DNA from 3 places in the Salibacterium lacus genome. Region 2 is predicted to be linked to each of the others. Evidence: riboswitches for the same ligand, from Rfam matches in the RefSeq annotation. Region 2 holds a riboswitch; each other region holds the start of a gene.
What was found. A riboswitch is a leader RNA that binds a small molecule or an ion and turns the genes downstream of it on or off. The one in region 2 is predicted to bind thiamine pyrophosphate.
Positions count from the first base shown of each region.

Region 1 (3,275 bases), on a different contig from region 2:
TCGAAGTGGGAGCCGTTTCGGCTGTGGCTCTCTACATACTCAATCCGGCGTTGGTTTTCCGCACATTCTATACAACCGAACCGGATGCGGATCTTTTCCTCATTATTTTATTCGCGATTTTATTCCTGCTTCTTATGCTGCTCATCAATAAAGGGACCGGTCTTCTTTTGAAGTGGGATACGGAAAAAACGAGCGGCATGACGCTCGCAACGACGTTCATGAATGCCGGGAATTACGGGGCTCCGTTGATTCTTTTTGCCTTTGGTGATACGGCCTTTTCCTATTCGATTATTTTTATGGTGATTCAATCCCTGTTCATGAGTACTGTAGGGGTCTACATAGCCAACCGGAGCAGCCTTTCGGCAGGGGATGCGTTCCGGGTCGTGCTGAAAATGCCGGTTTTTCATGCCCTGATTGCAGGAGTGCTGTGCCAGGCTGTACAATTAGAGATAACAGCCTCGTATATGGATGCAGTGAATATGCTTGCAGATGCTGCCATCCCGGTTGTCATGATTGTGCTGGGTATGCAGCTGGCGAAAATTTCTGTAACCTCGCTGGACTGGAAAGTTATCGGAATCGGTACCATGCTGCGGCTTGTTATCTCTCCGGCCGCGGCGTATCTTCTCACGCTCGTTCTTCAGACCGGTCCGACGCTCAGCGCGGTTCTTATCGTTTCGGCTGCCATGCCAAGCGCTGCGACCATTGCGATGATAGCTGTGCAGTTTAATTCCAGTCCGAATATGGTTTCAAGTATTACGCTCGTGACGACACTGGGAAGCGTTCCCTCGTTATGGATTCTGCTTTCTATTTTCGGAGTTTGAACGAATAATAGAGATGGTTATGAGAATGTATGTCCTTTATTGTATAATGAGAAAAAGGAGGAGATGAGATGAAAGGTTTTTATGCTGCCTTTTTCGTCGTGCTGGCTGCCGGGGTTCTTGCTGCCTGCGGACAGGGCTCGGAAGAAGAAAGCGGCTCCGGAGAAGAGAACATGGAAGTCCAGTCTATTGAAGTAGAGCCGGATATGCCCGAAAATCCTGAGCCGGGAACAGAGGTGGAACTCGCTGCTTCTGTTACGCAGGGGGAAGAATCGGTGACGGATGCGGATGAAGTTCGTTTTGAAATCTGGAAAGACGGGGGAAAAGAGAAGAGCGAAGAGATTCTTTCGGAAAACAGGGACGAAAACCGTTATTCCATTCCTTACACGTTTGAAGAGGAAGGTCTCTATCACGTCACCTCCCATGTCACCGCCCGTGATATGCACAACATGCCGACAACGGAAGTGACGGTCGGCAACGCAGAGGCCCAAGGTGAGAAGTCCGGAGAAAATGCTGATACAGGTGAATCGGGGCAGCTTGATATCACCGTACAGCCGCAGGATCTCACCGTGGGACAACCCTCTGATGTGAGCGTTGAAGTCCAACATGCAGGAGAAGCACTGCCGGGGGCAGATGTAACATTTGAACTGCAGCAGCCGCAGGGAAGCACCTCTGTCCAGCTGGAAACGAACGAAAGCGGAACCGGGGTGTATACAGGAACTCATATTTTTGAATCAGCCGGTGACTATACTTTAACCGTTCATGCCCAAACCGAAGACGGTCTGCATGAACATGCAGAAACAACCATTACCGCAGAGCAGTGAGGTCCCATCACCTGGATTGACAGAGTATGGCATGTATTTTACGATTGATATACATTCTTTCGTATATTGAATAAAACATGGAATATAGATAAAAACCACTAGGGGTGCCCTTCAGAGGGGCTGAGATTAAAGTGAGCCTTTAAAACTCTTGGAACCTGACCTGGATGATTCCAGCGGAGGAAAGTGGGATGTCGGGGTATTAAGACCCAACACCGCTTTCCTCCTGCCGGGAAGCGGTTTTTTTAGGTTTTTACGATAAAAGAAAGGGGCTGGCAGGGGACATGCTCCATGTTATTTCAACAGGCCGGCAGTCTTTTGGGGATTGGCTCGATATTACAGTGCGGATTCATAAAGAAGCGGATTATATTCATATCCGTGAAAAAACATGGAGTGCCGGACAGATTCAGGAAGCTGTGCGCCATCTTGAAGAACAAAGGGTGCCGCGGTCCCAAATTATCATTAACAATCACCCGGAATTGGTAAGCCGTATGAATCTTGCGGCTGTGCATCTTCCGGAAACAAGTCCGTTTCCGCATACGCCTTCCTTTTCAGCAATGAAAGGGTGTTCGGTCCACAGCCAAGAAGCAGCCGCCCGGAAAGAACGGGAAGGTGCTGATTACCTTTTTTTCGGTCATGTCTTTGAAACAGACAGTAAAGCTGGGCAGCCCGCAAGAGGACTTCATGAACTTCGACAGCTGACAGCGGCCGTTTCGATCCCGGTGACTGCCATCGGAGGAATTACGCCGGATAATGCCGGGAGCTGTCTGGAACAAGGTGCTTCCGGGGTGGCCGTCATGTCCGGGATTTATGAAGCTCATGACCCGGAAGCGGCAGCGCGGGCTTACCGGACTGCTTTACCAAAAGGAGGCAGAACATGATAAAAATGTACGATGTACTCGTTATCGGCGGAGGCATTAACGGCTGCTCGATTGCATACCAGACAGCAGCCCGGAACCGGCGGACGGCAGTACTTGAGAAAAATACGGTCGGGGCGGAAGCGTCAAGTGCTGCAGCCGGTATGCTAGGTGCTCAGTCGGAATTGGAAGAGTACAGCCCGTTTTTTGAGTTTGCCAGACGCAGCCGGGATATGTTTCCGGAATTAGTGCCGGAGCTTGAAGAGAAATCTGGAACCGCTGTTTCGTACGTTCAAAACGGCATGGTCAAAATAGCCGATACACCGGCGGAACAAAAACGCCTGGAACGGATGTATTATTTTCAGAAGCAGGCAGGAGAGCACGTGGAATGGCTGCAGCCGGACATGGTGAAAGCAGTCGACAGCAGTATCACCGGCGATCACTACGGGGCCCTGTATATTCAAAGGGACGGCCAGGTGAAAGCTCCGGAACTGACAAAAGCGTACGCAGGAGCAGCTGTCCATGAAGGAGCCGATTTATATGAATACACCCCCGTCCTGGAATTTATTTATGAAAACGGCCGGGTCACCGGAGTGGAAACACCTCAGGGGCGGTTTTATGCCGATCAGATTGTACTGGCGGGGGGAGCCTGGTCACGCTTTATTCCGCCTTTTGGTGGAGAACTTCCTCCGCTTATCCCTGTTAAAGGAGAATGCGTAGGGCTTCATTCGGCCGTGCCGATTCTGGAGAAAACCGTGCATGCCTCCGATTTTTATATC
Region 1 covers NZ_JBHUML010000003.1:59,118-62,392, reverse strand. Annotated here, with positions in the region: gene ACFSUB_RS10925 (AEC family transporter) at 1-821, shown strand, start outside; gene ACFSUB_RS10920 (FixH family protein) at 890-1,642, shown strand; TPP riboswitch at 1,733-1,841, shown strand; gene ACFSUB_RS10915 (thiamine phosphate synthase) at 1,924-2,520, shown strand; gene thiO (glycine oxidase ThiO) at 2,517-3,275, shown strand, end outside.
Region 1: linked by a shared signal. The riboswitch ahead of ACFSUB_RS10915 (thiamine phosphate synthase) and the one ahead of tenA (thiaminase II) in region 2 are both predicted to bind thiamine pyrophosphate.

Region 2 (3,275 bases):
AGAACTGCGTTTCCGGATCCTGAAACAATATGCCGACGTGATGGCAGGCTTGTGCTATTGTCCAGTGTTCCGGTTCTGTTTCGTTTACGGTGAGAATTCCTGTTTTTTCAGCCTCGATGGCTCTTGGAATCAAGCCCTGCAGCGCAAGAGCGAGTGTACTTTTGCCGCAGCCGCTCGGCCCGGTAATAAGAATATTTTCGCCGGTGTTTATTTCAAGATCGAGAGGTGGAAGGGCAGGCTGGTTATCTGCAGGATAAGTAATGCTCAACCCGTGGATGGATGCACCACTCATTATGATGCCCCCCTCTCCTGTTTCCTTTGGCGGATGCTGCGGCCGATGGCAAAGTTATGAAGAACACCGGTCCGCACCAGTGCCCACGTCAGGTAATGGCTTCCCCAGCCGGCAAGCAGCAGACCGCTCAGCAGCATTGTACCAAGCATGAACCAGACGACGCCTGCTGCAAACTGACTGTATCCGAACATGGCAAACTCGGTCAGAAAACTGGCGGCTGTACCGGCCATTCCTGCAAGCATCAGCACAGGCAGCTTGAAACTGCGGTACCGGAACACAGCAAACACAAGCTCTGCGCCAAGTCCCTGGGTGAAACCGAGGATCAGCACCGATCCGGCGTTGACCGATCCAACCATAATTTCGGTGCCGGCTGCGATAAGCTCAGCAAACAGGGCCACCCCGGGTTTTTGAATGATCAGGGCACAGACAATGGGGGCCATAATCCAAAAGCCCGCCATCAAGCCGCCGCCTACCGGACCCAGGATGCCTGTCACAAGCTGTCCGAGAAATATCCAGACTAAATAAAGGACCCCGAAGACAGCAGAAATAAACGCCATCACCACGATTTCGCGGAGATTCATTGTATGGTTCTGTCTCATTGGGCTGCATGCCCCGGTTTTTTATCTTCGGCAAACGGCCAGTCATGGGCTTTATAAGCCATATCAAAAAACATATATTCCAGCTGGCAGCCGTCCAGGAAGTGCTCTTCCCAGCGTTTTACTTCCTCGTCGGATGCGGTTTCTGCCATCTGATCGAGTTTATCCAGGTATTCCTGCATGCGGGGTTCTTCCTGCTGTCCGTAAAATGTAATCCAGTCGTAGAAAGGGTGGGTTTCATCCGGTTGATAGTCCTCAATAAGCCGGCGGCCGACATCCAGATAAATCCACGGGCATGGCAGGGTAGCTGCGATGATATCCCCGATATTGCCCTCGTAGGCTGTGTGAAGCATATGTTTAGCATAGTGTTGGGCGGTGGGAGCGAGCGGATATCCGTGCAGTTCATCGTATCCGACCCCGGCCTGGTCACACAAATTGTGGTGGGGGTGAATTTCACTGTTTAAAATAAATCCGATTCCGGAATGGAATAATTCCATTTCCTCCCGGGTTCTGCTTTTGGCTATGGCGAGGGCGCGTGCCTGAATCATGGCATTCAAATATTCATAGTCCTGCTTCACATAATGGATGAGCTGCTCCTTTTCCAGGTGTCCTTTGCCGATACCCTGAATGAACGGGTGGTCATAGCAGGCCTCAAAAATATGATCCGTGTTCTGTCTCAATTTCTCTGAAAATCTCATCATTCAACTCCTGCCTTTCTGTGATTTTTCACATAAAAAGAGCCACTCCGGAAATGGAGCGGCTCTGCTTGGTAGGAGATATTATGGTTGAGACGGCGCAAAGACCGTCTTTCATCCACAGACAGATATGCCGGCTCCACTTCCCTTCGCTGGTGCTAACCAGAGCAGGTTCTAAGGGACCAAGGAATACGGCATTCCTTATCTCAGCTTTACAGCGCCCCCAGCGGCCTCTTTGTATGCGATTGCTTTTAACGTATCATGAAGATGATGTATTGTCAAAATAGTTTTGTGAAATACATACGGGAGACAGGCTTATTTTTTCTTCATCTGCTTTGCTTTATTTACAGCAGTGTTGGCCATCTGCTTTGCTTTTTCCCGGTTTTTCTCGTCTTTTAAATACTCTTTGGCGGTACTGAAGAGTTTCTTTTTCAGACTCATTGGTATGCTCCTTTCTATTAATCGTATTCGGTGTAAATATTTTTCCCCGGCATCATCAAGCATAAACGCGGAAAAAACGATTCGTTTTCAGGAAGAAAAGGCTTCCTGTATACAGGCGTTGATGGAAGGACTGCCTTTTCCAATGAGAAAGCCCTGGGCGGCATCACAGGAGTGAGCACGGAGCCAGTCCCATTGTTCCTCTGTTTCCACGCCCTCAGCAACGACTGTCATATCCAGGTCGTGAGCAAGGCCCAGTACTGCCCGCACGATGGATCCTTTGGAGTAGGAGGCAGGAAGGTCCTGAATAAAGGAACGGTCAATCTTAATCAAATCAAACGGGAGCGTTCCGATATAATTCATCGAAGAATAGCCCGAACCAAAGTCATCCAGCGCCAGTTTGATGCCGGCCTCCTTCCATCTGGTCAGGGTCGGGACAAGATCATGAAGGTTGTCGATGGTCGCAGACTCTGTCAGTTCGAGTGTGATCAGGCCTGGATCAATGCCGTAATAGGTCAGCGTATGACTAACATATGGTCCAAAGCCCGGGTCATGAAATTGACGAAACGATACATTCACACTAACGCCGTACATGGTCTCTCCCTGGTCCTGTCTTTCTTTTAAGAGGCGGCATGTCTCTTTGAAAACCCAGCGGCCGATTGGGTGAATCATGCTTGAATCCTCAGCAGCCGGGATAAAGCGGCCTGGAGAAATATAGCCCTGTTTCGGGTGCTCCCACCGAAGGAGAGCTTCAAAACCATATATCCTGCCATTTGTCAGAAACAGCTGCGGTTGAAAAATCAGGTACATTTCTTCTGAATCCAGTGCGTGATGAAGATCCTGACGCAGTTTAACTTCATTCAAAGAAGCATCGGCCAACGCTTTATTATAGAAGTGAAGCGCGGTGCCCGCGGTTTCTTTTGCTTTCTGCATGGCGAGATCCGCTTCCTGCAACAGCTGCGCAGGCTGTTTTTCCGCCGTGACTGTCTGTGCGCTCACACCAATGCTGATTTCCAGGTAAACAGGTTCATGATGGTACAAAAAGGGTTCCTCGACATCAGCCGGAATCTCCTCCTTAAGATCCTTATACGTACCAGGAGGCGCTAATAGAGCAAATTCATCCCCATTCATACGGTACACCTTTCCGCCGGGTCCGCACAGTGACAGAAGCCGGTTGGCATAGGATACTAAAATATAGGAAGCCCCCTCATTACCGAAAAAGCTGTTAATCCGCTTGAAATCGTCTATGTTAAT
Region 2 covers NZ_JBHUML010000002.1:1,792,257-1,795,531, reverse strand. Annotated here, with positions in the region: gene ACFSUB_RS10000 (ABC transporter ATP-binding protein) at 1-292, opposite strand, end outside; gene ACFSUB_RS09995 (ECF transporter S component) at 292-891, opposite strand; gene tenA (thiaminase II) at 888-1,586, opposite strand; TPP riboswitch at 1,711-1,818, opposite strand; gene ACFSUB_RS09985 (hypothetical protein) at 1,899-2,024, opposite strand; gene ACFSUB_RS09980 (putative bifunctional diguanylate cyclase/phosphodiesterase) at 2,112-3,275, opposite strand, start outside.

Region 3 (3,275 bases), on a different contig from region 2:
AATGTTGGAACCGGGACTTCGATCCATTATGTTTCCGAAGATGCTTATGAACGTATTGGAGGAAGCGGGATGGGAGGAGGCACTCTTCTGGGTCTCTCGTATCTTCTGACCGGCAGGAGCGATTTTGAAACCATACTGGAGATGGGACGAAACGGAAACGGACAAGCACTGAATATTACGGTGGGGGACATATACTCCCACGAGACACCGCCGATTTCCGGCGCGTTAACCGCGAGTAACTTCGGGAACACTGCGAATATGAGAGAAACCGGGTTTTCAAGCGAGGACTACATCTCAGCGGTGGTAAGAATGATAGGGGAAACCATCACCACGATGAGTGTGCAGGCGGCGGACCGGCTTGGTACAGATGCCGTTGTCTACATTGGCTCAACCTTTGCCGGGCATGATACACTGAAAGAAATTATTATAGGATATACCGAATTAAGAGGAAAGAAACCTTACTTCCTGCCCCGGGGAGAATACAGTGGAGCTGTAGGAGCATTGCTGCACTACGGCTGGTCGGATGCTTTATTGTAAAGGGGAGAGAGAAAAGGGGTTATCATGAATACGGAGGAATATAAGAAAGTATATCTTCAATCACTCGATGCTTTGGAGAATATAGCGACGTACCTGCAGCCGAAACTGCCGATTCTAAGTAAATTGCAGCTGACCTCCCGGCAGGAGTCCATTATGATTTTATTTATCCGTCACGAGGGCATGTCTCTTAAAGACATGGCACAGCGGCTCGGCATTTCAAAAAGTGCGGTGACACAATCGGTCAATAAACTCGAAAACGAAGATCTGCTCATCCGCTCCATCAATGAGCAGAACCGCCGGGAAGTGACGATGAGTCTTGGAGAGACAGGTAGGCAGCTGAAAAAAGAATTTGAGTCGTTCGAGGCATTCATCGTCCAGGATTATTTAACACAGATTGATCTGGAGGATTTGAAACAGGTGCTGGATACATTTAAACAATTTGAGCGTATTATCAAAGAAGGCGAAAAGAACAGCGGACAGTAGAGGCCGGGATTTGCATCCACGCAGATTGACAGGACTGAATCCCGTCCGGTACGATAGATTAAAAGATGAATTGTCACAGCTATCCACTAGGGGCGCTGAAAACAGCTGAGATGATGCCTGCCCGGCGTCGGTCCCTCAGAACCTGATATGGCTAGTACCATCGGAGGAAAGTGGAGCGGGCGCACAGAAGTATAGTAATAGACGTGCAGCCGCTCTTCCTGATGAAGAGCGGCATTTTTAATGACTCCACTTCAGGCGGCGACGGCTTGTCTTCAGAATGCCTCAGGACAAGGCGTCTCAACCTGGAATTCCGTTATTCAGGGCGCTTGTGCTTTTCTTACGAAGGAGGAAAAGATAATGAATAATATTCCAAGTGTTTTATCCATTGCCGGTACTGATCCCAGTGGGGGAGCGGGGGTTCATGCGGACCTGAAAACGTTTCAGGAATGCAGAGCTTACGGCATGGCGGTCGTCACATCGGTTGTAGCCCAGAATACAGAAGGGGTCCGTAACGTATGGCATCTTCCCATTGAAGCACTCGAAGAACAGATAACAGCTGTTCTGGAAGATATCGAACCTCAAGCTGTAAAAACAGGAATGATTGCGACGCCGGCTATGATTGAGAAAACGGCGCGACTGCTGGAAGGTAGAAACATCCCACTGGTCATAGATCCTGTTATGGTAGCAACAAGCGGTGATTCGCTGATGGAGGATGAAGCAACTTCAATGATGAAGAATAAGCTGTTTCCTCTCGCTGAAGTGGTGACGCCGAATATGGCAGAAACAGAATTACTGACCGGTATGAATATCCATACCCGGGAAGATGCTGAAAAAGCGGCACAAATGATTGTGGAGGATATGGGAGTAACAGCAGCCGTTGTGAAGGGCGGTCACGCAAAAGGCGATGCAGAAGACATTATCTACTACAATGGTACTGTGGACGTTGTAAGTGCTCCCAGAACAGAAACAAAGCATACCCATGGTACCGGATGCACATTTTCTGCAGCTATAGCTGCTCACCTTGCACGGGGAGAAGAAGTGAAAGAGGCCGTTAAAAAAAGCAAAGACTTTATTACGTATGCGATTTCGCAGCCGCTGGGACTCGGAAAAGGAAACGGTCCGGTCAACCACTGGGGGTCGCGTCTTACCGTAGAAGAACTGCTCAAAAAATAAGGAGGGCATGGCAATGAAAGCAAAAGAAGCTGCATCTTATTTAGAACAGGTTCGAACGCGGAATCCTTTAATCTATAATATCACTAACACCGTCGTAGCGAATTTTAACGCAAATGGTCTGCTGGCAGTTGGGGCTTCTCCAGTGATGGCAGACGCTCCGGAAGAAGCAGCGGACATGGCATGGGCGGCGGATGCTCTCGTATTGAATATTGGTACTCTTCATCCGGAACAGGTGGAGAGCATGTTTGCAGCAGGCAGAGCAGCGTCCCAAAAAGGAATCCCGATTGTGCTGGATCCGGTAGGAGCCGGTGCAACACCGTACCGCACCAATACAGCCCGTGAACTTTTGAAAGAACTGGACGTTACCCTCCTTCGCGGAAACGCAGGAGAAGTTTCGGCCATTACCGGACTCGAAAGTGAGATGAAAGGGGTGGACGTCTCCGGTGACCAGAAAGACACAGCTGTGATTGCGGAGCACGCGGCGGATGTTTTAGGGACTCCGGTTGCTGTTACCGGTCCGGTGGATGCGGTGTCTGACGGACAGGAAACGTATCAAGTGCATAACGGACACTCGATGATGGCAAAAATCACCGGTACCGGCTGTCTTGCCAGTGCAGTGGCCGCCTCCTTTTTAACGGTCTCGGATCATGTGGTTCATGGAGCGGCGGCAGCGCTTGGGTTTTACGGCACTGCAGCAGAACGGGCAGAAGGCTTCGCGGCCAACCAGGGTCCGGGGACGTTCCAGGTCGAGCTTCTGAATGCTTTATATCATGTCGGAGACCTTGATCTCCGACAGAGCCTCAACATGAAGCGGGTGGAAAAAAATGATGAATAAAGAGCAGTACCTGCTTTATTTTATTATGGGAAGTAACAATACAGATAAAAATCCGGAAGATGCGCTGCACGAGGCAGTGAAGGGAGGGGTTACCTGCTTTCAGTTCCGCGAAAAAGGGCAGGATGCCGCAGAAGGCACAGCCAAAAAAGAACTGGGCGGGCGGCTCCGGAAGATTTGCCGGAAAGCGGGGATCCCGTTTATTGTAAATGATGACGTGGATCTGGCAATGGAACTTGAAGCCGATGGT
Region 3 covers NZ_JBHUML010000003.1:46,369-49,643, reverse strand. Annotated here, with positions in the region: gene coaW (type II pantothenate kinase) at 1-537, shown strand, start outside; gene ACFSUB_RS10855 (MarR family winged helix-turn-helix transcriptional regulator) at 562-1,020, shown strand; TPP riboswitch at 1,099-1,206, shown strand; gene thiD (bifunctional hydroxymethylpyrimidine kinase/phosphomethylpyrimidine kinase) at 1,378-2,193, shown strand; gene thiM (hydroxyethylthiazole kinase) at 2,207-3,028, shown strand; gene thiE (thiamine phosphate synthase) at 3,021-3,275, shown strand, end outside.
Region 3: linked by a shared signal. The riboswitch ahead of thiD (bifunctional hydroxymethylpyrimidine kinase/phosphomethylpyrimidine kinase) and the one ahead of tenA (thiaminase II) in region 2 are both predicted to bind thiamine pyrophosphate.